One region of the Streptomyces sp. NRRL F-5650 genome, then DNA from elsewhere that is predicted to be linked to it. Evidence: predicted binding sites of a transcription regulator. Region 1 holds the regulator's gene; the other holds the start of a gene.
The links. The regulator HrcA, encoded in region 1, represses chaperone genes, less so after heat shock. The targets are predictions, from matches to a motif close to TTNGCACTCNGNNNNNCNGAGTGCNAA.
Positions count from the first base shown of each region.

Region 2: a site for HrcA is predicted at 3,254-3,280, ahead of groES (co-chaperone GroES). Genes of this name have one in related genera too.

Region 1 covers NZ_JOGV01000009.1:88,016-102,394, reverse strand. The annotation lists gene lepA (translation elongation factor 4) at 1-1,704, shown strand, start outside; gene IG88_RS0110955 (AMP-dependent synthetase/ligase) at 2,001-3,878, shown strand; gene IG88_RS0110950 (SpoIIE family protein phosphatase) at 4,056-6,260, shown strand; gene hemW (radical SAM family heme chaperone HemW) at 6,381-7,613, shown strand; gene IG88_RS0110940 (DUF3097 domain-containing protein) at 7,740-8,552, opposite strand; gene IG88_RS0110935 (MBL fold metallo-hydrolase) at 8,587-9,330, opposite strand; gene hrcA (heat-inducible transcriptional repressor HrcA) at 9,488-10,504, shown strand; gene dnaJ (molecular chaperone DnaJ) at 10,505-11,644, shown strand; gene IG88_RS0110920 (nitronate monooxygenase) at 11,883-12,968, shown strand; gene IG88_RS0110915 (16S rRNA (uracil(1498)-N(3))-methyltransferase) at 12,965-13,714, shown strand; gene IG88_RS0110910 (hypothetical protein) at 13,780-14,160, opposite strand; gene IG88_RS0110905 (hypothetical protein) at 14,259-14,379, shown strand, end outside.
Region 2 covers NZ_JOGV01000002.1:144,971-159,349, forward strand. The annotation lists gene IG88_RS0103640 (LCP family protein) at 1-9, shown strand, start outside; gene IG88_RS0103645 (THUMP-like domain-containing protein) at 93-1,283, opposite strand; gene IG88_RS0103650 (polysaccharide deacetylase family protein) at 1,374-2,342, shown strand; gene IG88_RS0103655 (polysaccharide deacetylase family protein) at 2,339-3,091, shown strand; gene groES (co-chaperone GroES) at 3,427-3,735, shown strand; gene groL (chaperonin GroEL) at 3,857-5,476, shown strand; gene IG88_RS0103670 (hypothetical protein) at 5,668-6,888, opposite strand; gene IG88_RS0103675 (SDR family NAD(P)-dependent oxidoreductase) at 7,022-7,795, opposite strand; gene IG88_RS0103680 (MOSC domain-containing protein) at 7,850-8,518, opposite strand; gene IG88_RS0103685 (LysR family transcriptional regulator) at 8,615-9,529, shown strand; gene IG88_RS0103690 (WhiB family transcriptional regulator) at 9,580-9,915, opposite strand; gene IG88_RS0103695 (response regulator transcription factor) at 10,297-10,908, shown strand; gene IG88_RS0103700 (sigma-70 family RNA polymerase sigma factor) at 11,419-12,006, shown strand; gene guaB (IMP dehydrogenase) at 12,194-13,699, shown strand; gene IG88_RS0103710 (GuaB3 family IMP dehydrogenase-related protein) at 13,839-14,379, shown strand, end outside.

The sequences.
Region 1 (14,379 bases):
CTCGACCGCATGGACATCGAGCGCGAGCGCGGCATCACGATCAAGTCCCAGGCGGTGCGGTTGCCGTGGGCCCCGTCCCACGACGAGGGCACCACGCACATCCTCAACATGATCGACACCCCGGGGCACGTCGACTTCACCTACGAGGTGTCGCGCTCGCTGGCCGCGTGCGAGGGCACCATCCTCCTGGTCGACGCCGCCCAGGGCATCGAGGCCCAGACCCTCGCCAACCTCTACCTGGCGATGGAGAACGACCTCACGATCATCCCCGTGCTGAACAAGATCGACCTGCCGGCCGCGCAGCCCGAGAAGTTCGCCGAGGAACTGGCCAACCTGGTCGGCTGCGACCCCGACGACGTGCTCAAGGTCTCCGCCAAGACCGGCCTCGGCGTCGACGCGCTGCTGGACAAGGTCGTCGCCGACATCCCGGCCCCGGTCGGCGTCAAGGACGCCCCCGCCCGCGCGATGATCTTCGACTCCGTCTACGACTCCTACCGCGGCGTCGTGACGTACGTCCGTGTCATCGACGGCCAGCTCAACAAGCGCGAGCGGATCCGGATGATGTCCACCGGAGCCACCCACGAGCTGCTGGAGATCGGCACCAACTCGCCCGAGATGCTCGCCGCCGACGGCCTCGGCGTGGGCGAGGTGGGCTACCTGATCACCGGCGTGAAGGACGTCCGCCAGTCGAAGGTCGGCGACACCGTCACCAGCCAGCACAAGGGTGCCGAGGAGGCGCTCGGCGGCTACAAGGACCCCAGGCCCATGGTCTTCTCCGGCCTGTATCCGCTGGACGGCTCCGACTACCCGCTGCTGCGCGAGGCCCTGGACAAGCTCCAGCTCAACGACGCCGCCCTGGTCTACGAGCCGGAGACCTCCGCCGCCCTCGGCTTCGGCTTCCGCGTCGGCTTCCTCGGCCTGCTCCACCTCGACGTGATCCGCGAGCGGCTGGAGCGCGAGTTCAACCTCGACCTGATCGCCACCGCGCCCAACGTGGTGTACCGCGTGGTCATGGAGGACGGCACCGAGCACACCGTCACCAACCCGAGCGAGTTCCCCGAGGGCAAGATCAACGAGGTCTACGAGCCGGTCGTGCGCGCCACGATCCTGGCTCCGACCGAGTTCATCGGCGCCATCATGGAGCTGTGCCAGACCCGGCGCGGCACCCTGCTCGGCATGGACTACCTCTCCGAGGACCGGGTGGAGATCCGCTACACCCTCCCGCTCGCGGAGATCGTCTTCGACTTCTTCGACCAGCTCAAGTCCAAGACCCGCGGCTACGCCTCGCTCGACTACGAGCCCACCGGCGAGCAGACCTCCAGTCTGGTCAAGGTCGACATCCTGCTGCACGGCGACAAGGTGGACGCCTTCTCGGCGATCACCCACAAGGACCAGGCGTACGCCTACGGCGTGCGGCTCGTCGCCAAGCTCAAGGAGCTGATCCCGCGGCAGGCCTTCGAGGTGCCGGTCCAGGCCGCCATCGGCTCCCGCGTCATCGCCCGCGAGACCATCCGCGCCATCCGCAAGGACGTCCTCGCCAAGTGCTACGGCGGTGACATCTCCCGCAAGCGGAAGCTGCTGGAGAAGCAGAAGGAAGGCAAGAAGCGGATGAAGATGGTGGGTTCCGTGGAGGTTCCGCAGGAGGCCTTCATCGCGGTGCTGTCCAGCGACGACAGCGCGGGGTCGGCCAAGGGCAAGAAGTAACCGCCGCACCGCACGCGGAGTCCGGCCAAACCGGACAGCAGGGGGCCCGTCGTACGAAAGTGCGGCGGGTCTCTTCGCATGTCACGGGCGGGCGTCTGTAGGAAATGACAGGGCGCGGACTCTTACGCGGGGGCCGGTCGCCCTTTACGCTGATGCCTGCCCCGTAGTTACTCGTGAGTTAAACAAGTGCTCGGGCACCAGTCCGACGCGCCGCTTGACCACGGCCCGAACAACCGCCCGAGAGTGAATCCAGCCGCACCTGAGCCAGCCGCACCGTCGCGGGCCCGGAGGATGTCGTGAGCGACACACAGACACTGATCGAGAACCGTCCGCCCTCCGTGGCGGGACTCTTCCTGGAGCGGGTGGCCGCCACGCCGGACGCCGAGGCGTACCGCTACCCGGTGCCGCCGGCCTCGGGCGAGGGCCCCGACGACTGGAAGTCGCTGACCTGGGCGCAGGCCGCCGAGCGGGTGTACGCGATCGCGGCGGGCCTGATCGAACTGGGCGTGCGGCCCGAGCAGCGCGTCGCGCTGGCCTCCGCCACCCGCCTGGAGTGGATCCTCGCCGACCTCGGCATCATGTGCGCGGGCGCGGCGACGACCACCGTCTACCCGCAGACCAACGCCGACGAGTCGGCGTACATCCTCTCCGACTCCGAGAGCCGGGTGCTGATCGCCGAGGACGCCGCGCAACTGGCCAAGGCGAAGGAGAAGCGGGCCGAGCTGCCCGACCTCACGCACGTGGTCGTGGTCGACCCGGCCGGCGCGGACACCACCGAGGACTGGGTCCTCACCCTCGACGAGCTGGAGCGCCGGGGTGCGGCCCGCCTGGAGAACGAGCCGCAGCTCATCAAGGAGCGGGTCGGCGCGCTCACCAAGGACCAGCTCGCCACCCTCATCTACACCTCCGGCACCACCGGCCGGCCCAAGGGCGTCCGTCTCCCGCACGACTGCTGGTCGTACATGGCCAAGGCGATCGCCGCGACCGGTCTGGTCACCAAGGACGACGTGCAGTACCTGTGGCTGCCGCTCGCGCACGTCTTCGGCAAGGTGCTGACCTCCGGGCAGATCGAGGCCGGTCACGTCACCGCCGTCGACGGCCGCGTCGACAAGATCATCGAGAACCTGCCGGTGGTCCGGCCGACCTACATGGCGGCCGTGCCCCGCATCTTCGAGAAGGTCTACAACGGTGTCGCCGCCAAGGCCCGCGCGGGCGGCGGCGCGAAGTACAAGATCTTCCAGTGGGCCGCCGGGATCGCCCGCGAGTACGCCAAGGTCACCCAGGACAACTTCAAGCGCACCGGCACCGCGAGCGCCCCCGCCGGCCTGCGCACCAAGCACGCCGTCGCCGACCGGCTCGTCTACGCCAAGATCCGCGAGGCCTTCGGCGGCCGCCTGCGCGCCTGCGTCTCGGGCTCGGCCGCCCTCGCCCCCGAGATCGGCTACTTCTTCGCCGGGGCCGGCATCCACATCCTGGAGGGCTACGGCCTCACCGAGTCCTCCGCCGCCTCCTTCGTCAACCCCGGCGAGGCCTACCGCACCGGCACCGTCGGCAAGCCGCTGCCCGGCACCGAGGTGCGCATCGCGGAGGACGGCGAGATCCTGCTGCGCGGCCCCGGCATCATGGAGGGCTACCACAAGCTGCCCGAGAAGACCGCCGAGGTGCTGGAGTCCGACGGCTGGTTCCACACCGGCGACATCGGTGAGCTGTCGCCCGACGGCTACCTGCGCATCACCGACCGCAAGAAGGACCTCATCAAGACGTCCGGCGGCAAGTACATCGCGCCCGCCGAGGTCGAGGGGCAGTTCAAGGCCGTCTGCCCCTATGTCTCCAACATCCTGGTCCACGGCGCCGACCGGAACTTCTGCACCGCGCTCATCGCCCTCGACGAGGCCGCGATCACCGAGTGGGCCAAGGAGAACGGTCTGGAGGGCAGGCCGTACGCGGAGATCGTCGCGGCGCCGGCCACCGTCGAGATGGTCGACGGCTACGTCCAGCAGCTCAACGAGGGCCTCCAGCGCTGGCAGACCATCAAGAAGTTCCGCCTCCTGCCCCGCGACCTCGACGTCGAGCACGGCGAGATCACCCCGAGCCTGAAGCTCAAGCGGCCGGTGGTGGAACGGGAGTACAAGAACCTGATCGAGGAGATGTACGAGGGGGCGCGCGAGGCGTAGGTGTTCGAGGACGTCCGGTTCGCGTGCGGGTTCCGGACGTCTTCGAGCGTTCGCTTAGCACGGATTTCACTCATCGCGGTCCACTTCGGTAACTCCGTGCTCGTGTGCGGGGCCGGTCTGTCACTCTGTCGGCATCGAGTGTGAGGAATTCGCACGAACTGCCCGGGGAGACGTCCAATGGGGGCCATTCCGACGCAGCGGGAGACCGCCTCCCGTGCCGGCGCGGCGCCGGCGCGCACCGTCGCGACATCCGCCGGGGGCGCCGGCGGGTGCTTCGAGGAGTGCGCGCGGGCGCGTGTGACGCTGCTGGGCAGTTCGCTGGCGCCGGGCGCCGCCCGCGCGATGGTACGGGCCGCGCTCGCCGACTGGACCGCGCTCGGCCTGCCGGGCACCGACCGGCTGACCGAGCACCTCGCCACCGACGTCCTGGTCGTGGTCAGCGAGCTGGTCACCAACGCCGTCGTGCACGCCGGGACCGACGTCGAGGTGGGCCTCCAGGTGGAGGAGACCGGCACTCTCGTCGTCGAGGTCGTGGACCAGCATCCCTCCCGTGCCCCGAGGGGCGGCGACGACCACGGGGCACCGCAGGACCCCGCCGAGTACGGGCGTGGGCTGCGGCTCGTCGCCGCGCTCGCGGAGGCCTGGGGGATCACCTACCGCCCGGGCACGAAGACCGTGTGGGCGCGGCTGCCGGCCCAGGGCCCGGACGGCCCGGGTGGTCCGGACGCCCCCACGCCGGACCCGGAGCCGGCCGCGGAGCCGGACGCGTGGCCGGCAGTGGAGGGCCCCGGCGACCGGAGCCGCGCCCGGGACGGTGAGGAGGCGCGGAGGACACGGCGGGACGGTGCCGCGGTCCCGGGCGCTGCGGTGCCGGGCCGCGCCGGGGGACTCGGCCCCGGCACGGGCGGGCTAGCGGGTTCCGGTGGTCCGGGGGACGGGCCCGTCCGCTCCTCGCAGTGGCCCGGCCTGCGTGACGGCGCCGCGGGGACCGGGCGGTGCGGGGCCCGCGACCGGGAGTGGCTGGGCCGCGGGGCCCTGTCCTTCCTCGCCGAGGCATCCGACCTGCTGGCCGGGCAGCTCGACGAGGATCTGGTCGCCTCGCTCACCGGGCAGCTCGTGGTGCCCCGGCTCGCCGACTGGTGCGGGGTGTGGCTGGAGGACGAGGCCCTGGGCCGGGGCGCCTGGAGCGACGACCCCGGGGCGTCCGTCGGCGCCCGGCTGGCCCGCGTGTGGCATGCCGGGGAGGGGCACCTCGACGTTCTGCGCGCGGCGCTGGAGAAGGAGCCGCCCCGGCCCCGCGACCCGTGGCGCTCCGGTCCCGTCGGCCACCCCTGGCCCGCCGAGGCGCTCGGCACGAGCGGCACCGCGCTCGCCTACCCCCTGGTCGCGGGCGGCCGGCCCCTGGGCACCCTGGTCATCGGCCGGGCCGACCCGGTGGACACCGCGGACGGCACCGATACCGCGGACGGCACGGACACCGGCGATCCCGTCGGCCCGCCCGGCTTCCCCGACGAGATCACCGGCCTGGTCGAGGACCTCAGCCGCCGGGTGGCGCTCGCCATCGGCGCCGCCCGCCAGTACGCCCGGCAGGCCACCATCAGCGCCGTGCTCCAGCGCGGCCTGCTGCCCGGTGCCGTCGCCGAGATCCCGGGCCTGCGCAGCGCCCTCGTCTACGAACCGCGGGACAAGGGCGGCCCCAGCGGCGACTTCTACGACCTCTTCCCGGCCGACGACGGCCGCTGGTGCTTCGCCCTGGGCGACGTCCAGGGCAAGGGCCCCGAGGCCGCCGTCGTCATCGGACTCGCCCGGCCCTGGCTGCGGCTGCTGGCGCGTGAGCAGTACGGCGTCCCGGACGTCCTCGACCGCCTCAACCAGCTCCTGCTCGACGACGCCACCGAGGCCGCCGACGCCGCCGCCCGCGCCCTGGTGGCCGCGGGCGGCCCACCGGTTGCCCCGGGCGACGGACCGCAGACCCGCTTCCTCTCCCTGCTCTACGGCGAGCTGGTCCCCTTCGACGGCGGCGTCCGCTGCACCCTGGCGTCCGCCGGACACCCGCTGCCGCTGCTCCTCGGGCCCGACGGCACGGTGACCGCGGTCGCCTGCCCGCAGACCCTGCTCGGTGTCGTCGAGGACGCGACGTACGTCAGCGAGACCTTCGAGCTGCGGTCCGGCGACACCCTGCTGTGCGTCACGGACGGGGTCACCGAGCGGCGCAGCGGCTCCCGCCAGTTCGACGACGGCGACGGCCTCGCCGCGGCGCTGGCCGGCTGCACGGGTCTGGACGCCGAGCTGGTCGCCGAGCGCATCAGGCGGCTGGTGCACGCGTTCGGGCCCCGGCCGCCGGAGGACGACCTGGCGCTGCTGGTGCTCCAGGCGGAGTGAGCGGGCGGGGACCCGCGCGGGGGCAGGGGGTCCGCGCGGGTACGGGACACACGAAAGGGGACCCGCGCGGGCACGGGACACACGAACGGGGACCCGCGCGGGTACGGGACAATGGAACGCATGCCCTCCGCACTCCCCGACGGCGAGCCCGTCCCCGCCGACGGCGCCCTGCCCGCGTCCGCGCTCACCGGGGCCGCAGACCGCCCCCTCGGCTTCTACCTGCACGTGCCGTACTGCGCGACCCGCTGCGGCTACTGCGACTTCAACACCTACACCGCGACCGAGCTGCGCGGCACCGGCGGCGTCCTGGCCTCCCGCGACAACTACGCCGGCACCCTCGCCGACGAGGTGCGCCTGGCCCGCAAGGTCCTCGGCGACGACCCCCGCGAGGTCCGCACGGTCTTCGTCGGCGGCGGTACGCCCACGCTGCTGGACGCCGGGGACCTGGTGCGGATGCTGGACGCGGTCCGCGACGAGTTCGGGCTGGCGCCGGACGCGGAGATCACGACGGAGGCCAACCCGGAGTCGGTCGACCCGGCCTACCTCGCGACCCTCCGCGAGGGCGGCTTCAACCGGATCTCCTTCGGCATGCAGAGCGCGAAGCAGCACGTGCTGAAGATCCTGGACCGCACCCACACCCCCGGCCGCCCCGAAGCCTGCGTCGCCGAGGCCCGCGCGGCCGGCTTCGACCACGTCAACCTCGACCTCATCTACGGCACCCCGGGCGAGTCGGACGACGACTGGCGGGCCTCCCTGGACGCCGCGCTCGGCGCCGGGCCCGACCACGTGTCGGCGTACGCCCTGATCGTCGAGGAGGGCACCCGGCTCGCCCGGCGCATCCGGCGCGGCGAGGTCCCCATGACCGACGACGACGTCCACGCCGACCGGTACCTGATCGCCGAGGAGACCCTCGCGGCGGCGGGTTTCGACTGGTACGAGGTGTCGAACTGGGCCACCTCCGACGCCGGGCGCTGCCTGCACAACGAGCTGTACTGGCGGGGCGCCGACTGGTGGGGCGCGGGACCGGGGGCGCACTCGCACGTGGGGGGCGTGCGGTGGTGGAACGTGAAGCATCCGGGCGCGTACGCGGGAGCGCTGGCGGCGGGGAAGTCACCGGGCGCCGGGCGCGAGGTCCTGTCGGACGAGGACCGGCGCGTGGAGCGCATCCTGCTGGAGCTGCGGCTGCGGGAGGGCGTGCCGCTGGCGCTGCTGCGGGAGGCGGGGCTGGCGGCGGCTCGGCGGGCGCTGGCGGAGGGGCTGCTGGAGGAGGGGCCGTACGAGGCGGGGAGCGCGGTGCTGACGCTGCGCGGGCGACTGCTGGCGGACGCGGTGGTACGGGACCTGGTGGACTGACGGGTCATCCCCGCTTCCGCGGGGAGCAGGAACTGCTCGGCCGTGTGGACGAACTGATCGACGGACCACCTCCGCAACGGCGGAGAGCAGGCCACCAGGCCCCGTCTGGCAACGACCGGACGACGTTCAGGACACGGTTACGTGATCAATGAGCCGTTCCACACTGCCCAGCAGCTCCGGCTCCAGGTCCTTGTACGAGCCCACCCGTGCCAGGATCGCCTGCCACACCGCGCCCGTGTTCTCCGACGGCCACCCCAGCGCCCGGCACACCCCCGTCTTCCAGTCCTGGCCGCGCGGCACCCTGGGCCACCCCTCGATCCCCACCGAGGACGGCTTCACCGCCTCCCAAATGTCGATGTACGGGTGGCCCACCACCAGCGCGTGTTCGCTCGTCACCGCCTCCGCGATGCGCCACTCCTTCGAACCCGGCACCAGGTGGTCGACGAGGACGCCCAGCCGCGCGTCCGGGCCCGGGGCGAAGTCGGCGACGATCGACGGGAGGTCGTCCACGCCGCCCAGGTACTCCACGACGACGCCCTCGATGCGCAGGTCGTCGCCCCACACCTTCTCGACCAGTTCGGCGTCGTGCCGCCCCTCGACGTAGATGCGCCCGGCGCGCGCCACCCGCGCCCGTGCGCCGGGGACGGCGACCGAACCGGACGCGGTGCGGGCGGGGACGGAGCGCGCCGGAGCGGAGGAGGACGGGCGGACCAGCGTGACCACCCGCCCCTCCAGCAGGAACCCGCGCGGTTCCAGCGGGAAGACGCGGTGCTTGCCGAAGCGGTCCTCCAGGGTCACCGTGCCCGCCTCGCAGCGGATCACCGCGCCGCAGAACCCGGTGCCGGGCTCCTCGACCACCAGGCCGGGGTCGGCCGGCACCTCGGGGACGGGCTGCGGTTTCTTCCACGGAGGGGTCAGGTCGGCGGAGTACTGGCGCATTCTGCCGACGATACGAGGAAGGCCCGCGCGATGATCAGCGCGACACGCCGAACCGGGCGGCCAGCGCGTCCCGTTGGGCCCGCACGAACGCCGCGTCCACCACCGCTCCGTGACCGGGGACGTACAGCGCGTCCTCGCCGCCCAGCTCCAGCAGCCGGTCCAGGGCTGCGGGCCAGCGGGACGGTACGGCGTCGGGGCCCGCCTGCGGCTCGCCGGACTCCTCGACCAGGTCGCCGCAGAAGACGACCGCCGGGTCGCCCGGCACCAGCACCGCCAGGTCGTGCCCGGTGTGGCCCGGGCCCACGTCGGCCAGCAGGACGTGACGGCCGCCGCCCAGGCCGAGTGTCCGCTCGCCGTGGACCTCGTGCCGGACGGGGACGAGCGCGTCGGCGGCCTCCCGCGCCGCCCGCGCGTCCAGCCCCTCGGCCGCCGCGTCCGCGCGCAGCGCCTCCCGCCCCTGTCCGCCCGGCGCGAACAGCGCGGCCGTACCCGCGGCGCCGTGAGCGCCGTACACCCGCGCGCCCTCGAACGCCGCCGCGCCGAAGACGTGGTCGAAATGCGGGTGGGTCAGCGCGAGATGCGTCACACGGCGGCCGGCGAGCCGTCGCGCCGCTCCGTGCAACCGGGCGCCCTCCGCCAGGCTCGACCCCGCGTCCACCATCAGCGCCGCGTCCGTGCCGCGCACCAGCCCCGCCGTGCAGTCCCAGCCCGGCAGCCGGCACCGTCCCACCCCGTCCGCCAGCCGCTCCCAGCCCAGCTCTTCCCAAGTCACCCTCACGGCGACGACGCTAACGGCTCGGCCCCGGCCTTGCCGGGGGCGTACCCCACAGCCGTACACTGGGCCGGGGAAGTCTGGCACTCGCGAGCCGTGAGTGCCAGGGCAGACAGGGCAGACAGGCCGAAACGGGCGGACGACAGCGGGAGGTGCGTGCCGCATGCTCAGTGAACGCAGGCTCCAGGTGCTGCGCGCCATCGTCCAGGACTACGTCGGCACCGAGGAGCCGGTCGGTTCCAAGGCCCTCACCGAGCGGCACAACCTCGGCGTCTCCCCGGCCACCGTGCGCAACGACATGGCGGCCCTGGAGGACGAGGGGTTCATCGCCCAGCCGCACACCAGCGCCGGGCGCATCCCGACCGACAAGGGCTACCGGCTCTTCGTCGACAAGCTGGCCGGCGTCAAGCCGATGACCGCGCCCGAGCGGCGCGCCATCCAGAACTTCCTGGAGGGCGCCGTCGACCTCGACGACGTCGTGGCCCGCACGGTGCGGCTGCTCGCGCAGCTCACCCGGCAGGTCGCCGTCGTGCAGTACCCGTCGCTGACCCGTTCGACCGTGCGGCACGTGGAACTGCTCTCGCTCGCGCCCGCGCGCCTGATGCTCGTGCTGATCACGGACACCGGCCGGGTCGAGCAGCGGATGATCGACTGCCCGGCGCCGTTCGGCGAGGCCTCGCTGGCCGATCTGCGGGCGCGGCTCAACAGCCGGGTCGCGGGACGCCGTTTCACGGATGTGCCGTCCCTGGTGGAAGATCTGGCGGAGCCCTTCGAGGCCGAGGATCGCGGTACGGTCTCCACCGTGCTCTCCACTCTCCTGGAGACGCTGGTCGAGGAGAACGAGGAGCGGCTGATGATCGGCGGCACCGCCAATCTGACCCGCTTCGGGCACGACTTCCCCCTGGTGATCCGGCCGGTGCTGGAGGCGCTCGAGGAGCAGGTCGTGCTCCTCAAGCTGCTCGGCGAGGCGAAGGATCCGGGCGTGACCGTACGGATCGGTCACGAGAACGCCCACGAAGGACTCAACTCAACGTCCGTCGTGTCGGTCGGCTACGGTTCGGGCGGCGAGGCGGTTGCCAAGCTCGGCGTGGTCGGACCGACCCGCATGGACTACCCGGGAACGATGGGAGCGGTACGCGCAGTGGCACGGTACGTCGGACAGATCCTGGCGGAGTCGTAGGTGGCCACGGACTACTACGCCGTACTCGGCGTGCGCCGCGACGCTTCCCAGGACGAGATCAAGAAGGCGTTCCGGAGGCTCGCCCGCGAGCTGCACCCGGACGTCAACCCCGATCCGAAGACCCAGGAGCGGTTCAAGGAGATCAACGCCGCCTACGAGGTGCTGTCGGACCCGCAGAAGAAGCAGGTCTACGACCTCGGCGGCGACCCGCTCTCGCAGGCCGGGGGCGGCGGTGGCGCCGGCGGCTTCGGCGCGGGCGGCTTCGGGAACTTCTCGGACATCATGGACGCGTTCTTCGGTACGGCGTCGCAGCGCGGGCCGCGCTCGCGCACCCGGCGCGGCCAGGACGCGATGATCCGCATCGAGGTCGAGCTGGACGAGGCGGCCTTCGGCACGACCAAGGACATCCAGGTCGACACCGCGGTCGTCTGCAACACCTGCAACGGCGAGGGCGCGGCGCCCGGCACGTCGGCCCAGACGTGCGACATGTGCCGTGGCCGCGGTGAGGTCTCGCAGGTCACCCGGTCGTTCCTGGGCCAGGTCATGACCTCCCGCCCGTGCCCCCAGTGCCAGGGCTTCGGCACCGTGGTGCCCACCCCGTGCCCCGAGTGCGCGGGCGACGGCCGGGTCCGTTCCCGGCGCACCCTCACCGTGAAGATCCCGGCCGGTGTGGACAACGGCACGCGGATCCAGCTCGCGGGCGAGGGCGAGGTCGGCCCCGGCGGCGGCCCCGCCGGCGACCTGTACGTCGAGATCCACGAGCTGTCCCACTCCACCTTCCAGCGCCGCGGCGACGACCTGCACTGCACGGTCACCATCCCGATGACGGCGGCGGCCCTGGGCACGAAGGTGCCGCTGGAGACCCTCGACGGCATGGAGGAGGTCGACATCCGCCCGGGCACCCAGTCCGGCCAGTCGATCCCGCTGCACGGTCGGGGCGTCACCCACCTGCGCGGCGGCGGCCGGGGCGACCTCATCGTCCACGTCGAGGTCACCACCCCGGGCAAGCTCGACCCCGAACAGGAACGCCTCCTGCGCGAACTGGCCAAGCTGCGCGGCGAAGAACGCCCGCAGGGGCAGTTCCAGCCTGGACAGCAGGGGCTGTTCTCGCGTCTGAAGGACGCGTTCAACGGGCGCTGACGCCGGGCTCGGTGGGCGTCGGTTTGTCGCGCGGGTGCGGGTGGTGGCCGGAGTCTGCCGGGGGTCCGGGGGTTGTCCCCGGGCAGGCACAGTCAGCCTGGACAGCAGGGGCTGTTCTCGCGGTTGAAGGACGCGTTCAACGGGCGCTGACGCTCCGGGTTCCGATGCGGATGCTTCTGGCGTATGCCAACGGAAGCCCGGATTCGGACTTGTGCGGAGGACGTGACACCATGCCGTCATGTCCTCCGCACTGACCGATCTCTTCCCCTACCCGATCGTGCAGGCGCCCATGGCGGGCGGCGTCTCCGTGCCGGGTCTGGCGGCCGCGGTGTCCGAAGCGGGCGGTCTCGGCTTCCTGGCCGCGGGGTACAAGACCGCGGACGGGATGTACCAGGAGATCAAGCATCTGCGGGGACTGACGAGCCGCCCCTTCGGCGTCAACCTCTTCCTCCCGCAGCCGGAGACGGCCGACCCCGCCGCCGTGGAGGTCTACGCCCACCAGTTGGCCGGTGAGGCCGCCTGGTACGAGACGGAGCTGGGCGACCCCGACGGAGGCCGGGACGACGGCTACGAGACCAAGCTCGCCGTACTGCTGGACAACCCCGTGCCGGTGGTGTCCTTCCACTTCGGCGTCCCGAGCCGCGAGGTCGTCGACTCCCTGCACCGCGTCGGCACCTTCGCCCTGGTCAGCGCCACCACCGCGGACGAGGCCCGGGCCGTCGAGCAGTCCGGCGCCGACGCGGTGATCGCGCAGGGCGCCGAGGCCGGCGGCCACCAGGGAACCCACCGGGACAACCCGGAGACGGGCGGCGCGGGCACCGGGCTGCTGTCACTGGTCGCCCAGGTCCGGGAGGCGGTGAGCCTGCCGATCGTCGCCGCCGGCGGCATCATGCGCGGCGCCCAGATCGCCGCGGTCCTCGCGGCCGGCGCGAGCGCGGCCCAGCTCGGCACCGCCTTCCTCGCCACCCCCGAGTCCGGCGCGCACGACCTGCACAAACAGGCGCTGACCAACCCCCTGTTCGTCCGCACCGAACTCACCCGCGCCTTCTCCGGCCGCCCCGCCCGCGCCCTGGTCAACCGGTTCCTGCGCGAGCACGGCCCCTACGCCCCCGCCGCCTACCCCGACGTGCACCACCTCACCTCGCCGGTGCGCAAGGCGGCGGCGAAGGCGGGCGACGCGCAGGGCATGGCGCTGTGGGCGGGGCAGGGCCACCGCATGGCCCGGGACCTGCCCGCCGGGGAGCTGGTGGAGGTGCTGGTCGCCGAACTCGCCGCCGCCGGAAGCGCGTTGACTCACTACACGACGGGAGACGGCACCCGATGACGGCACCGGTGTTCGTGGTCGACTCCCTGCGGCCCCAGGACCTGCCCGCGGGGGAGTACGTCCTGGACGGCCCCGAGGGACGCCACGCCGTCTCCGTGAAGCGGCTGCGGGCGGGCGAGGACGTCGTCCTCACCGACGGGCGCGGTCACTGGGCGGAGGGCGTGGTGAAGGCCGCCGAGGGCAAGGACCGCCTGGTCGTCGGCGTGCCAGGCGGCGTGCGCGAGGAGCCCGCCGAGCAGCCCCGCATCACCGTCGTGCAGGCCCTGCCCAAGGGCGACCGCGGTGAGCTGGCCGTCGAGACGATGACCGAGGTCGGCGTCGACGCGATCGTGCCCTGGGCGGCGTCCCGGTGCATCACCCAGTGGAAGGGCGAGCGCGGCCTGAAGGCGCTCGGCAAGTGGCGGGCGACGGCCCGCGAGGCGGGCAAGCAGTCCCGCCGGGTCCGCTTCCCCGATGTCGCGGACGCGGCGACGAGCAAGCAGGTTGCCTCACTTCTGGCCGACGCCGACTTCGCCGCCGTACTCCACGAGAGCGGCGACGCGCCCCTGTCCGCCGCGGAACTCCCCGCCACCGGCGACATCGTGCTGGTCGTCGGCCCCGAAGGGGGCGTGTCCCCGGAGGAGTTGGCGCTCTTCGCCGAGGCCGGAGCCCGGCCCCACCGCCTGGGCCGCAGCGTCCTGCGCACCTCCACCGCGGGCACCGCCGCGACCGCCGTCCTGCTGTCCCGCACCGGCCGCTGGTCCTGACGGCGCCGGACCGGACGGCGCCGGACCGGACGGCGCCGGACCGCGCGGGTCGCGGCGGGCTCCGGTCAGCCGTCGGTGGTGGCGGCGACGACGGCGGGGAACAGCTCCCAGCCGTCCAGCTCCACCGGCCGGCCCCCGGGCCCGGGCAACAGGCCGCGCCGCCCGGCCTCCTCGACCAGCGCCCGTACGGTGCCGGGTTCGCGCAGGTTGAGCAGGTTGCCGCGGTCGTCGCCCACGCAGCCCTCGTACCACAGGCCGCCCTCCGTGGTCCACCGGCCCGAGCCGGGCGCGCCCGCGCGGAAGACGAACCGCACCCGGACACCGTCCCGGTACAGCGTCAGCGCGTCCCGCCAGACGCCGTCGCGCCCCCGTTTGCGCCGGTGGCTCCACAGCCAGGCGGGCCCTTCGCCGACGACGAGCCCGCGCTGTCTGCGGTCGTTGCCCATGGCACCCACGGTAGTGAGAGTGGCCGTATGCGCCCTACCGCCGGTCCCGGAGCGGTGGGACGCTGCCCTTCATGTGGGCAATGAGGCGGATTTGGCGCATGGCTCCGGTGGTCGTCGGCGCGGCCGTCGCCGTCGGCGGGGTCGTCGCGTGCGAGCCGGGCGGACTCGGCTCCGCGTCGGTGGCCTACACGACCGACCAGACCGTGACCCGTGAACTGC
Region 2 (14,379 bases), on a different contig from region 1:
CTGCGCTGAGGCCCCGGGCGCGCAGGCGGCGCCGCCTGTGACGGCCGAGGGACCGGCCCCCGCCCCGGCCCTCGTGGACGCCCTCGGGCCCGTCAGCGCGCCGGATGCCCGATCAGCATCGTCGGCGCCCCCGCGACCCGGGTCAGGAACACCGTCGCGGCGTTCGGCCCCTGCGGCTTGACCTTCCGGCGCAGTTCCTCCGGCTCGACCGCCGAGCCGCGCTTCTTCACGGTCAGCGTGCCGACCTCGCGCTCGCGCAGCAGCGCCTTGAGCTTCTTGACGTTGAACGGCATCCGGTCGGTGATCTCGTAGGCGGTGGCGTACGGCGTGCGGTGCGGTTCGTCGGCGGTGACGTAGGCGATGGTCGGGTCGATCAGCCCGCCGTCCAGCTCCGCGGCCACCTCGGCGACCAGGTGGGCGCGGATGACGGCGCCGTCCGGCTCGTACAGGTACCTCCCGACCGGCCGGACCCCGGGGTCCGGGAGCATGGTCTCGGGGGTCGCGTAGACACCCGCCCCGGCGGGCAGCAGCGTCGCCCGCCGCGACCCCGGCGTCACGTCCGGGCCGAACCACAGCACGGCCTCCTTGACGTCCCCGCCGTCCGAGACCCACTCGGCCGTCGCCTCCGGGGGGATCGCCTCGTGCGGGATGCCGGGCGCGATCTTCAGCAGGCCGAGCGGTGCCCCGAGCGCCGCGGACACGGCCCAGGACAGGGGCGGCGAGTACGCCTCGGGGTCGAAGATCCGGCCGCGCCGGGAGGAGCGCCGGGCGGGGTCGACGAACACGGCGTCGTACCCGGCCGTGTCCACCTCCGTCACATCGGCCTCGCGCACCTCGATCAGGTCGGCGAGACCGAGCGCGCCGGCGTTGGCGCGGGCCGCCTCGCAGGCCGGCGGGTCCCGGTCGACGGCGAGGACCCGGATCCCGGCGCGGGCGAAGGCGATCGCGTCGCCGCCGATCCCGCAGCACAGGTCGGCCACGGACCGCACCCCGAGCGCCTGGAGACACTCGGCCCGGTACGTCGCCACACTCGTCCGCGTCGACTGCTCCACCCCGTTCGGCGTGAAGAACATCCGCCCGGCGTCCTCCGCCCCGAACTTCGCCACCGCCCGCTGCCGCAGCCGGGCCTGCCCGAGCGCCGCCGAGACCAGCCCGGCCGGGTGCGTGCGCCGCAGCCGGGTGGCGACCGCCAACTCCTGTGCGGGGTCGGTGTCCCGCACCTCGTCGAGCAGCGCGCGGCCTTCGGGGGTGAGCAGGGTGCGGAGGGAATCGAGGTCGTTCACCGGGACATTGTGGGCCAGTCGGTGGATGGTGCGCCTCCGGCGCGGTGTCGGTCCGGGTTCGACGGCCGGGGACTGCGAGGATCCGGCACCATGCGAGAAGTCGTACAAAATGACAAAAATGGGATGTCGCGTCGCGTGTCCCGGGCATCTCGTCCCGCGCCCCGCGGCGTGCTCCGCCGCCGCGCGGCCGCCGCCACCGCCGTCCTCGCCGTCGCCGCCCTGGCCGGCGGCTGCGCGCAGGACGACACCTCCGACGTGCGGGGCGCCGCCGGCCAGCAGGCCCCGAAGGCGCCCCCGGCCCGCGAGGTCGACGGCGCCGCCAAGGCGCGCGAGGCCCGGGCCGCCCTGGTCGCCGCCGCCAAGCGCTGGGACCTCAAGAAGGTCCCGCTGACGGCGCCCGCGCCCCCCGGGAAGAAGCCGGAGATCAAGGCCCGCGAGGGCTTCGAGGTCGACGGCCAGGAGGAGGACGCCCTCCCGCCGGTCTTCACCACGGTCCCGACCAAGGAGAAGATCGTCTTCCTCACCATCGACGACGGCGCCGAGAAGGACCCGGCGTTCCTGAGGATGATGAGCGAGCTGAAGATCCCGTACACCGTCTTCCTCACCGACGACGAGATCGGCGACGACTACGGCTACTTCAAGAAGATGCAGGCCCGGGGCATCACCCTCAACAACCACACCCTCAGCCACCCCTACCTGCCCGGACTCTCCTACGAGGAGCAGAAGCACGAGATCTGCGGCATGCAGGACGTGATGGAGAAGCACTACGGCAAGCGTCCCGCCCTCTTCCGCCCGCCCTACGGCAACTACAACCGCGACACCCTGGTCGCCGCCAAGTCCTGCGGCATCAAGTACGCCCCGATCTGGAGCGAGGAGGTGTACGTCGACCACTGGGAGTACCGCGAGTGGGACCAGGACCTGCACCCCGGCGACATCGTCCTCACCCACTTCCGGGGCAGGAACGACTGGGACGGCACCATGACCGACATGGTCCGCCGCTTCCTGGACCGCATCACCGCCGACGGGTACGCCGTGGCCCGCCTGGAGGACTACCTGTGAGGCGAGGGCGGTCCCGCCCGGCCGGCGCCGTCCTGGCCGCCCTCCTGCTCCCGCTCCTCCCGCTCACCGCCTGCGGCCCGCCCGCCGGACCCGCGGCGGCGGCCGGGGACCCCGCCCCCGGCGGCGACCGGGCCGGTGACCGGGCCGACGGACCGGGCCGGCCCCTGCCGCCCGTCGTCGACCACGTCCGCACCACCGACCGGGTCGTCTTCCTCACCTACGACGACGGGGCCGAGCGCGACCCCGCCCTCGCCGGCCTGATCCGCCAACGGCGGCTCCCCGTCACCCTGTTCCTCACCGACACCGTCGCCGGACCGGCCTACGGCGACCTCGCCCGGCTGCGCTCCGTCGGCGCGGGCCTGCAGAACCACACCCTGGACCACCGCTCCCTGCGCGGCCTGCCCCACGCCGGCCAGCGCGCCGAGATCTGCGGCCAGCAGACCAAGCTCAGGTCCCGCTTCGGCGTCCGCGCCCACCTCTTCCGCCCGCCGCACGGCACGTACGACACCACGACCCTGCGTGCCGCCGCCGACTGCGGCATCACGGCCCTGATCCTGTGGCGCGCCACCCTCGACGCCGACGGCGGCCTCACCTACACCCGCGGCGAGCCCCGCCTGCACCCCGGCGACATCATCGCCGTGGACCCGGACCACCCGACGGCCACGGACATGACGGCCCGTACGGAGCACCTGCTGGCCGCGATCGAGGAGCAGGGGCTGAGAGTGGGCAACCTGGAGGACTACGTCTGACGCCGGACGGCATCATCCACCCCGTCCGGTGTTCGCGGACAAGGCCCGTCCAGGGCCGAAGCGGGGGCCCGGGGGCGGCAGCGCCCGGCGACGCCCACACCCGCGCAGGGTGCCTCCACGAACCGGCGTGCACACGAAAACCCCGCCGACGCGCCGTCGGCATTGGCACTCCGCTTGACCGAGTGCTAACCGCGGTCATAGTCTCGGCTCTGGCACTCCCCACCGGAGAGTGCCAACAAAGCGACGGGCAGGTCCGGCACCCGCGACGACGGATCGACCTGGTCGCCACCTCAGACAGTTAACCCCGTGAGATCTCCGAAGGGGGAGGTCGGATCGTGACGACCGCCAGCTCCAAGGTTGCCATCAAGCCGCTCGAGGACCGCATCGTGGTCCAGCCGCTCGACGCCGAGCAGACCACGGCTTCGGGCCTGGTCATTCCGGACACCGCCAAGGAGAAGCCCCAGGAGGGCGTCGTCCTGGCCGTGGGCCCGGGCCGCTTCGAGGACGGCAACCGTCTTCCGCTCGACGTCAGCGTCGGCGACGTCGTGCTCTACAGCAAGTACGGCGGCACCGAGGTGAAGTACAACGGCGAGGAGTACCTCGTCCTCTCGGCCCGCGACGTGCTCGCGATCGTCGAGAAGTAGTTCACCCGAAGCACCTTGCTTTCCTGCTGCGCCCCTGGCTCCCGCGACCATAAAAAAGCCGGGCGTCGGGGGCGCAGTTGCCGTTCAACCCCAAGATTTCCGGAAGAGGGCTCACGCTCCCATGGCGAAGATCCTGAAGTTCGACGAGGACGCCCGTCGCGCCCTCGAGCGCGGCGTCAACAAGCTTGCCGACACGGTGAAGGTGACGATCGGTCCCAAGGGCCGCAACGTCGTCATCGACAAGAAGTTCGGCGCCCCCACCATCACCAACGACGGCGTCACCATCGCCCGCGAGGTCGAGGTCGAGGACCCGTACGAGAACCTCGGCGCCCAGCTCGTGAAGGAGGTGGCGACCAAGACCAACGACATCGCGGGTGACGGCACCACCACCGCCACCGTGCTCGCCCAGGCGCTGGTGCGCGAGGGCCTCAAGAACGTCGCCGCGGGTGCCTCCCCGGCGCTGCTGAAGAAGGGCATCGACGCGGCCGTCGCCGCCGTGTCCGAGGACCTCCTCGCCACCGCCCGCCCGATCGACGAGAAGTCCGACATCGCCGCCGTGGCCGCGCTGTCCGCCCAGGACCAGCAGGTCGGCGAGCTGATCGCCGAGGCGATGGACAAGGTCGGCAAGGACGGCGTCATCACCGTCGAGGAGTCCAACACCTTCGGTCTCGAGCTGGACTTCACCGAGGGCATGGCCTTCGACAAGGGCTACCTGTCGCCGTACTTCGTGACGGACCAGGAGCGCATGGAGGCCGTCCTCGACGACCCGTACATCCTGATCAACCAGGGCAAGATCTCCTCCATCGCGGACCTGCTGCCGCTGCTGGAGAAGGTCATCCAGGCCAACGCCTCCAAGCCGCTGCTGATCATCGCCGAGGACCTGGAGGGCGAGGCGCTCTCCACCCTCGTCGTCAACAAGATCCGCGGCACCTTCAACGCGGTGGCCGTCAAGGCCCCCGGCTTCGGCGACCGCCGCAAGGCGATGCTGCAGGACATGGCCGTCCTCACCGGCGCCACGGTCATCTCCGAGGAGGTCGGCCTCAAGCTCGACCAGGTCGGCCTGGACGTGCTCGGCACCGCCCGCCGCGTCACCGTCACCAAGGACGACACCACGATCGTCGACGGTGCCGGCAAGCGCGACGAGGTCGAGGGCCGCATCAACCAGATCAAGGCCGAGATCGAGGCCACGGACTCCGACTGGGACCGCGAGAAGCTCCAGGAGCGCCTCGCGAAGCTGGCCGGCGGCGTGTGCGTGATCAAGGTCGGCGCCGCCACCGAGGTGGAGCTGAAGGAGCGCAAGCACCGTCTGGAGGACGCCATCTCCGCGACCCGCGCCGCGGTCGAGGAGGGCATCGTCTCCGGTGGTGGCTCCGCGCTGGTCCACGCCGTCAAGGTCCTCGAGGACAACCTCGGCAAGACCGGCGACGAGGCCACCGGTGTCGCGGTCGTCCGCCGCGCCGCCGTCGAGCCGCTGCGCTGGATCGCCGAGAACGCCGGCCTGGAGGGCTACGTCATCACCTCCAAGGTCGCCGAGCTCGACAAGGGCCAGGGCTTCAACGCCGCCACCGGCGAGTACGGCGACCTGGTCAAGGCCGGCGTCATCGACCCGGTGAAGGTCACCCGCTCCGCCCTGGAGAACGCCGCGTCGATCGCCTCCCTGCTGCTGACGACCGAGACCCTGGTCGTCGAGAAGAAGGAAGAGGAAGAGCCGGCCGCCGCGGGCCACGGCCACGCCCACTGAGCGCTGCGCTGAGCTGAGCTGAGCGAACGGTGCCCGGTCCCCTGCGAGGGGCCGGGCACCGTTTCTTCGTACCGGGCGCGGGTCCGCCCCGCGGGGCGGCCGGCCGGCCGGGTGCGGTGCCGTGACGGCCGGTCGTGCGGTTCCCCACGCCACTTGGGGTGTCGGACCCGACGCACCTCAGGACGGGGCCGTCACAGCAGGCCGCTGAGAGGCAGTACGCGCTCGGCGAGCCGCCCCCGCAGCCGTCCCCCGCAGACGTCGGCGTCCTCCGCGAGCCAGCCGGCGGCGACCAGCAGCCCGGTGTGCTCGGCGACCTCCTCGGGCCGCAGGCCGCAGAAGGAGGCCACGGCGTCCAGCCTGAGCCCGTCACCGTCCTCGCCGGCGTCTGCCAGACACCCGTCGGGACGGCTGTGGGCTGCGGTGTACACGGCCAGGAGCCGCGTGGCGGCGCCCGCCTTCTTCTTCCGCAGCTTCCGGTCGCCCACCACCTTCTGCGCCCACCCCGACAGCCTCGCCCGGGTCACCTTGCCGAAGTGGAACGGGCGGGACGCGGTGGGCAGCAACCGGGTCACCGTGACCTGGGTGGGCTCCTCGGGACGGGACATCAGCGCGTCGTCGGCGGTGACGTCCTCCGGCAGCCGCAGCCAGCCGGTGCCGGCCAGTTCCCGAAGCACCCGCTCGGCGTCCGCCCCGAGCCAGCCGACGAGGTCCTGCCCGGTGACGTTCCCGGTACCGGCGCGGGCGGCGCGCAGGGTGAGCATCAGCACCGCGAGCCGCGCCTCGGCCCCGGGGAGCGGGGAGTCGGCCCGCACATGCTCCAGCACCCGGCGCGCATGGGCTCCCTGACCCCGGGTCAGCAGCCGCTCGACCACCGTCTCCCCGTCCACGGGGACGCCGCGGCGGTTGAGGTCCATCTCGCGGGTGGTCCGCGCGGCCGTGGCGGCCCGGTCCGCCTCCTCGCGCAGGGACGGGTCCCCGGTGACGTCGGCCCACCGGGCGAAGGCACGCGCCTTGCGGTCGTGCAGTTCGGCGAGGAGCGCAAGATCCGGCTCGGGCCGCCGCTGATACGCGCGGAACGCGTCCCCCAGCTCGGTCAGCTCCACGCGCAACTCCTCGGGCCGGAGATCCTCCGGCACGACCCGCTGCGCGACCTTCGCCCAACGCCCCGACTTCCGGGACCGGGCGGGGACACCACCGGGCCGGGGCCGCTGGGTGGTCCGGGCGGGCGGGACGGGGGCGGCACCGGACCGAGGAGACTCCGGGACCGCCGCCGGCACCCCGCCGGGGGCGTCCGAGAACAGCGCCGTCCCCGCGCCGCCCGCGGCCCCCGCGCCCCTTGTCACCCGCTCCGTACGCCCCCCGCCGGTGCCGTCGATGAACAGCCCGCCCCGGTCACCAGTGCCCGCACTCACGCGATGCCGCCCTCTCCCCAGCCGAAGCTGCGACCTCCCGCCCGCTGCGGGCGCAGCCACCCGACGCTATGCCGCCGGGCCACGCCACCAGGAAGGGATACGACTGGACCACACGTTCGGGTGACGAGCGCCCCTACCGCGGCCCGTACTTCCGCCCCGTCCGCGACGTGATCCCGCCCAGCAGCCCGCGCGGCACCAGCTTCGCCGCGCCCATCAGGGTCTTGTAGCGGGGGTCCGGGATCGACAGGGTCTTGCCGCGGGAGAGGTCGGCGAGGGCCGCCGCGACGACCTTGTCCGCGTCGAGCCACATCCAGTCCGGGATGTTGTCCGTGCCCATGCCGGCCCGCTCGTGGAACTCCGTGCGGACGAAGCCGGGGGCCAGGGCCATCAGGCGTACGCCGCTGTCGGCCAGGTCCTTCGCCACGCCCTGGGTGAACTGCACGACCCACGCCTTGGAGGCGCCGTAGGTGCCGCGCGGGACGAAGGCGGCGACCGAGGCCACGTTGACGACGCCGCCGCGGCCCCGTTCCCGCATCGCCGCCACCGCGGCCGAGGTCAGCCGGAGCACCGCCTCGCAGTGCACCTTGAGCATGGTCAGCTCGTCGGCCAGGGGAACGTCGAGGAAACGGCCCTTGTTGCCGAAGCCGGCGTTGTTGATCAGCAGGTCGACGGGGTTCCTGCGGTCTCCCAGCCGGGCGGCGACCGCGTCGACGCCGGCGTCCGTCGACAGGTCCGCCGTCAGCACCTCCGCCTCGATGCCGTGCCGGTCGTGCAGTTCGGTGGCCTGTTCCCGCAGCCGCTTGGTGTCGCGGGCCACGAGCACCAGGTCGTGTCCGTCGGCCGCCAGGCGGCGCGCGAACGCGGCACCGAGGCCCGCCGTCGATCCCGTAATCAATGCCGTTGTCATGGCGCAAGGTTAGGGCGCGGGACCACGGGGGCGGACCGAGCACGTCCGCTTCGCTCAGGCGCCGTACTGCGCCACGTACTTCCGCGCCGCCGCCAGCGCCTCCGGGTGCAGCGCGTCGCCCGCCGCGAGCAGGCGGGGGAGCAGCTCCCGCTGGGTCGTCACCGCGCGGAACTGCACGGCCACCGTCACCTCGTGCGCGGGCCGGTGCACGATCCGCACCGGGTCGCCCGCCCGGATCTCGCCGGGTTCGAGGACACGGAAGTAGGCACCCGGCCGTCCCTTCTCCGTGAAGCGCTTCACCCAGCGCCGCTCACCCAGGTGGCCCTGGAAGGTGCGGCAGGGGATGCGTCCGGACGTCACCTCCAGGAGCAGCTCCGGGCCGATCCGCCAGCGCTCGCCGATGAGGGCGCCGGCCAGGTCCAGGCCCGTGGTGGTGAGGTTCTCGCCGAAGGAGCCGTCCGGCAGTTCCCGGCCCAGTTCGCGCTCCCAGGCGTCCAGGTCCTCGCGTGCCATCGCGTACACCGCCTGGTCGTCGCCGCCGTGGTGCCGCGTGTCGCAGACGCTGTCGCCGGCCAGGCCGCTCGCGCCGAAACCCTTCGCCCCGGGCGCCGCCACCGGCACGGGGCCGTCGGCGGGCCGCTTGTCGATGCCGGTGACGCCCTCGGGCTGGTCCGTGTAGGGCACGGCCTTCGGGCGTCCCAGATTGACGGAGAGGAGCCTCATGGCGGGAAGGTGCATGCGAGCACGGTAGGTCATGCGCGGTCAAAGCGTCGACGCGTTATTCGGCGTGCGGTCAAAGGGTCGCTTATCCTCGGGGGTGTGATCGAGGCTCGTCATCTCCGCGTGCTGCGCGCCGTGGCATCGACCGGTTCCTTCTCCGCCGCGGGGCGCGAGCTGGGCTGCACGCAGCCCGCCGTGAGCCAGCAGATGAAGGCGCTGGAGGCGTCCGTCGGCACCCCCCTGCTCGTCCGCACCGGGCGCGAGATGCGGCTGACCCAGGCCGGCGAGGCGCTGGTGCGGCACGCCGCGGGGATCATCGCCGGGCTCACGGCGGCCGAGGAGGAGGTCGCCGCGATCGCCGGGCTGCGCGCCGGGCGGGTGCGGCTGGTCTCCTTCCCCAGCGGCAGTTCCACCCTCGTGCCCACCGCCCTGGCCGCGCTGCGCGCCGCCCACCCCGGCACCCGGGTCTCCCTGGAGGAGGCCGAGCCGCCGAAATCCGTCGAGCTGCTGCGCGAGGGCGACTGCGACGTGGCGCTCGCCTTCCGCTACGAGGGCGCGGCCGGCGCGGAGGAGTGGGCCGACCTCGTCGTACGGCCGCTGCTGACCGACCGGCTGGTGGCGCTGGTCCCCGAGGGGCACCGGCTGGCCCGTACCGAGGGCGCCGTCGCCATCGGGGAACTGGCCCGGGAGTCCTGGATCGCGGGCTGCCCGCGCTGCCGCGGCCAGTTGGTGGAGGTGTGCGAGGGGGCGGGTTTCACCCCCCGCATCGACTTCGCCACCGACGACTACCCGGCGGTGGTCGGCCTGGTCGGCGCCGGGCTCGGCGTGGCCGTGCTGCCCCAGCTCGCCGTCGAGTCCGTACGGCCCCGGGGTGCCCGGACGGTCACGCTGGAGCCGGCCGTGCGGCGGGAGATCGTGGCGCTCACCCTGCCCGACCTGGCCCAGGTGCCGGCCGTGACGGCGACCCTGGACGAGCTGGCCCGGGCGGGCGCGCGCCAGCCGGCGGCGCGCTGACCGCGTCCGCAGTCCCACGGTCTCCGGAGTCCGGCGGGAGAAACGTTCCTTCAGTGAGGTGAGGCCGCCTCCCCGCCGGCCGGCGCCGAGGCCGCCGCCACCAGGCGGTTGCGGGCCCGTCCCATGAGCTCCTCGCGCTCGTCCTCGGTCAGGCCGCCCCAGACGCCGTACGGCTCGCGCACCGCCAGCGCGTGCGCCGCGCACTCGGCGCGGACCGGGCACCTCATGCAGACCTCCTTGGCCGAGTTCTCGCGAGCGCTCCGTGCCGCACCGCGTTCGCCTTCCGGATGGAAGAAGAGCGAGCTGTCCACCCCGCGGCACGCGGCCAGGAGCTGCCAGTCCCACAGGTCCGCGTTCGGTCCGGGAAGGCGGGAGAAATCTGCCATTGCGTGACCCCTTGTAGCCGTTCTGGGTGGATACGGTGTCCACGACCGTACAACTACGATCTAAGGAGATGAAAATATGACTCATTGCGAATCTAGCCGCAGACACCAGCCAAGTGGAAGAAAAGCGGCTAAATGGGGCACTGCTTGTGATGAAACGGCGCGGGTCCGACGCGCATGTGTGCTGCGTGGCCGCCCCCTCACGTAGAGTGCCGAAGACGACACACAGCCCCGTAACTCTTTCGAGTGACCATCGTTGAGAGTGCGGAGGCGGTTGAAGGAACAAGTGCTCGGGCGGGCGTCCGGGACGGTCGACCGCACAGGTGACGATTTCGTACCAGCCTGGAGGCTCAACGTGACGCGCAAGAGCTGCGGAGGACGGCCATGACTTCCGTCCTCGTCTGCGACGACTCCCCGCTTGCCCGAGAGGCGCTCCGCCGCGCGGTCGCGACCGTGCCCGGCGTCGAGCGCGTGACGACGGCCGCCAACGGCGAGGAAGTCCTCCGCCGCTGGGGAGCCGACCGCTCGGACCTGATTCTGATGGACGTGCGCATGCCCGGTCTGGGCGGCGTCGAGACCGTCCGGCGGCTGCTGTCCGCCGACCCCGGTGCGCGCATCATCATGCTCACCGTCGCCGAGGACCTGGACGGCGTGGCCCTCGCCGTCGCCGCCGGTGCCCGCGGCTACCTGCACAAGGACGCCTCGCGCGCCGAGTTGCGCGCCACCGTGACCCAGGCCCTCGCCGACCCGACCTGGCGGCTCGCCCCGCGCCGGCTGCGCTCGGCCGAGATGGGCGCCGCGCCCACGCTCACCGCGCGTGAGATCCAGGTCCTGGAGGGCATGAGCCACGGCCGTTCCAACGCGGAGATCGGCCGCGAGCTGTTCCTCTCCGAGGACACGGTCAAGACCCACGCCCGCCGGCTCTTCAAGAAGCTCGGCGCCTCGGACCGGGCCCACGCGGTGGCGCTCGGCTTCCGGTGGGGCCTGGTCCGCTAGGGGGTGCCGTTTGGATCAGGCCGGCTCCGGGCGGCCGTGGTGCCGTGCGGGCCGAACCGGGCGGGGGCGGTGGGCGTACCTCCCGCGCGGGCGGAGGCCGAGCGCGCAGGAGCGTGCAGCCGCGGGGCTCAGGAGGGCGGCGGGGCGGAGCCCCGACAGCCGACCACGACGCCGCAGATGCGTGGGCCGGACCCCGCGACGCCGGCATGATCCAAACGACACCCTCTGGGGACATCTCCGTGCGATGGAGTCCGAGAGGGTCCGTCGGGGACGCGCGGGTCCCCGCTTATCGCGAGGTGAGCGGGGGTGACAAGGCGACCCGCCGGACGCCCGCTGCTCGTTTCGCCGCGGATGACGCATCCTTGAGGTGTGGAGTTCCTCGGGGACGAGTCGGTCGAGCGGAAGGGGAGGGCGCAGGGGATGAGTTCCGGCGCACCTGCTCATAACGCTTCGGTGCACAACAACGGGCACGGAGCCACGGATCGGACGGCCGCAAGGCACCATGGACCGATGCGTGACGACGAGGCGCCCCCGGACCAGGGGACGGTGGGTGGGCTCGTCCACCGCGCCGTGGACGGGGACGAGCAGGCCACGCACGACCTGCTCGCCCATGTCCACCCCCTGGCGCTGCGCTACTGCCGCACGCGGCTGTCCCGGCTGCCCGGCGACGCCCGGCACTTCGTCGAGGACCTCGCCCAGGAGGTCTGCGTCGCGGTGCTGCTCGCACTGCCCCGGTACAAGGACACCGGACGCCCCTTCGAGGCGTTCGTCTTCGCCATCGCCGCCCACAAGGTCGCCGACCTCCAGCGCGCCGCGATGCGCCACCCCGGCTCCACGGCCGTTCCGTCCGACGAGATGCCCGAGCGGCCGGACGACTCGCTGGGCCCCGAGGAGCGGGCGCTGCTCAACAGCGACGCCGCCTGGGCCAAGAAACTGCTGGCCAACCTCCCCGAGAACCAGCGCGAACTGCTCCTGCTGCGCATCGCGGTCGGGCTCACGGCGGAGGAGACCGGGCAGATGTTGGGAATGTCACCGGGGGCCGTGCGGGTCGCCCAGCACCGGGCACTGAGCCGGCTGCGGGCGCTGGCGGAGCAGTAGACCGCGCGGCACGGCACGGCGCGGCATCGCGCGGTGGCGGCCGGCTCCGCGCGGAAGCGTTCCACGTACCGAAGCTCCTCGTACGAAAGCACGAAGGCCCCAGGCTTCCTTGATCGTGGAATGAGCCACGTCCACTTCCCGTTAGCATGGACATCCGCACCGATCAAGGCCATTTGGGGAAGGTGTCATGACTGCCAACGTCGACGGAGTGCCCGAGAAATTCGCGACACTCGGGCTGACCTACGACGACGTGCTGCTGCTGCCGGGCGCCTCCGCGGTGCTTCCGAACGCGGTCGACACCTCGTCCCGCATCTCCCGCAACGTGCGGGTCAACATCCCGCTGCTCTCCGCGGCCATGGACAAGGTGACCGAGTCCCGGATGGCCATCTCCATGGCCCGCCAGGGCGGCGTCGGCGTCCTGCACCGCAACCTGTCCATCGAGGACCAGGCCAACCAGGTCGACCTGGTGAAGCGCTCCGAGTCCGGCATGGTGGCCGACCCCATCACCATCAACCCGGACGCCACCCTCGCCGAGGCCGACGCCCTGTGCGCCAAGTTCCGCATCAGCGGCGTCCCGGTCACCGACGGCGCGGGCAAGCTGCTCGGCATCGTCACCAACCGCGACATGGCCTTCGAGACCGACCGCGCCCGGCGGGTGCGCGAGGTCATGACGCCGATGCCGCTGGTCACCGGCCAGGTCGGCATCTCCGGCGTGGACGCCATGGAGCTGCTGCGCCGCCACAAGATCGAGAAGCTTCCGCTGGTCGACGGCGACGGCGTCCTCAAGGGCCTGATCACGGTCAAGGACTTCGTCAAGGCCGAGCAGTACCCGCACGCCGCCAAGGACGCCAAGGGCCGCCTGCTCGTCGGTGCCGCCGTGGGCGCCAGCCCTGAGGCCCTCGACCGCGCCCAGGCCCTCGCCGAGGCCGGGGTGGACTTCCTCGTCGTCGACACCTCGCACGGCCACAACAGCAACGCGCTGAGCTGGATGTCGAAGATCAAGTCCAGCGTCAGCGTCGACGTCGTCGGCGGCAACGTCGCCACCCGTGACGGCGCCCAGGCCCTGATCGACGCGGGTGTCGACGGCATCAAGGTCGGCGTGGGCCCCGGTTCCATCTGTACGACCCGTGTGGTGGCCGGCATCGGCGTCCCGCAGGTCACCGCGATCTACGAGGCGTCCCTCGCCGCCCGCGCCGCCGGCGTGCCCCTGATCGGCGACGGCGGTCTGCAGTACTCGGGCGACATCGGCAAGGCGCTCGCCGCCGGTGCCGACACCGTGATGCTGGGCAGCCTGCTGGCGGGCTGCGAGGAGTCGCCGGGCGAGCTGCAGTTCATCAACGGCAAGCAGTTCAAGTCGTACCGCGGCATGGGCTCGCTGGGCGCCATGCAGTCCCGCGGCCAGGGCAAGTCGTACTCCAAGGACCGTTACTTCCAGGCCGAGGTCGCCTCCGACGACAAGCTCGTGCCCGAGGGCATCGAGGGCCAGGTCCCCTACCGGGGCCCGCTCGCCAACGTCCTGCACCAGCTCGTCGGCGGGCTGCGCCAGACCATGGGCTACGTCGGAGCCGCCACCATCGCCGAGATGGAGACCAAGGGCCGCTTCGTCCGGATCACCTCCGCGGGCCTCAAGGAGAGCCACCCGCACGACATCCAGATGACGGTCGAGGCGCCGAACTACAGCCGCAGCAAGTAGGCGGCCGTAGCCGCAGGCACACGGGCAGCGGCCTCGCGAGGGCGGCTCCGGACCGTCCGGGGCCGCCCTCTGCGGTGCCCCGGCGGGACCGTCGGGGATACTGGAAGGCGCTGCAACGCATCAGGGAAAGGCCACAGACGTGACTGAGATCGAGATCGGGCGCGGCAAGCGCGGCCGCCGGGCGTACGCCTTCGACGACATCGCCGTCGTCCCCAGCCGCCGTACCCGGGACCCGAAGGAGGTCTCGATCGCCTGGCAGATCGACGCCTACCGCTTCGAGCTGCCGTTCCTGGCCGCTCCCATGGACTCGGTCGTCTCCCCGGCCACCGCGATCCGCATCGGCGAGCTGGGCGGCCTCGGCGTCCTCAACCTGGAAGGGCTCTGGACCCGGCACGAGGACCCGCAGCCCCTGCTCGACGAGATCGTCGGCCTCGACGCGGACACCGCGACCCGCCGTCTCCAGGAGATCTACGCCGCCCCCATCAAGGAGGAGCTGATCGGGCAGCGCATCAAGGAGGTGCGCGACTCGGGCGTGGTCACCGCCGCCGCGCTCTCCCCGCAGCGCACCGCCCAGTTCTCCAAGGCCGTCGTGGACGCGGGCGTCGACATCTTCGTCATCCGCGGCACCACCGTCTCCGCGGAGCACGTCTCCGGCTCGCACGAGCCGCTGAACCTCAAGC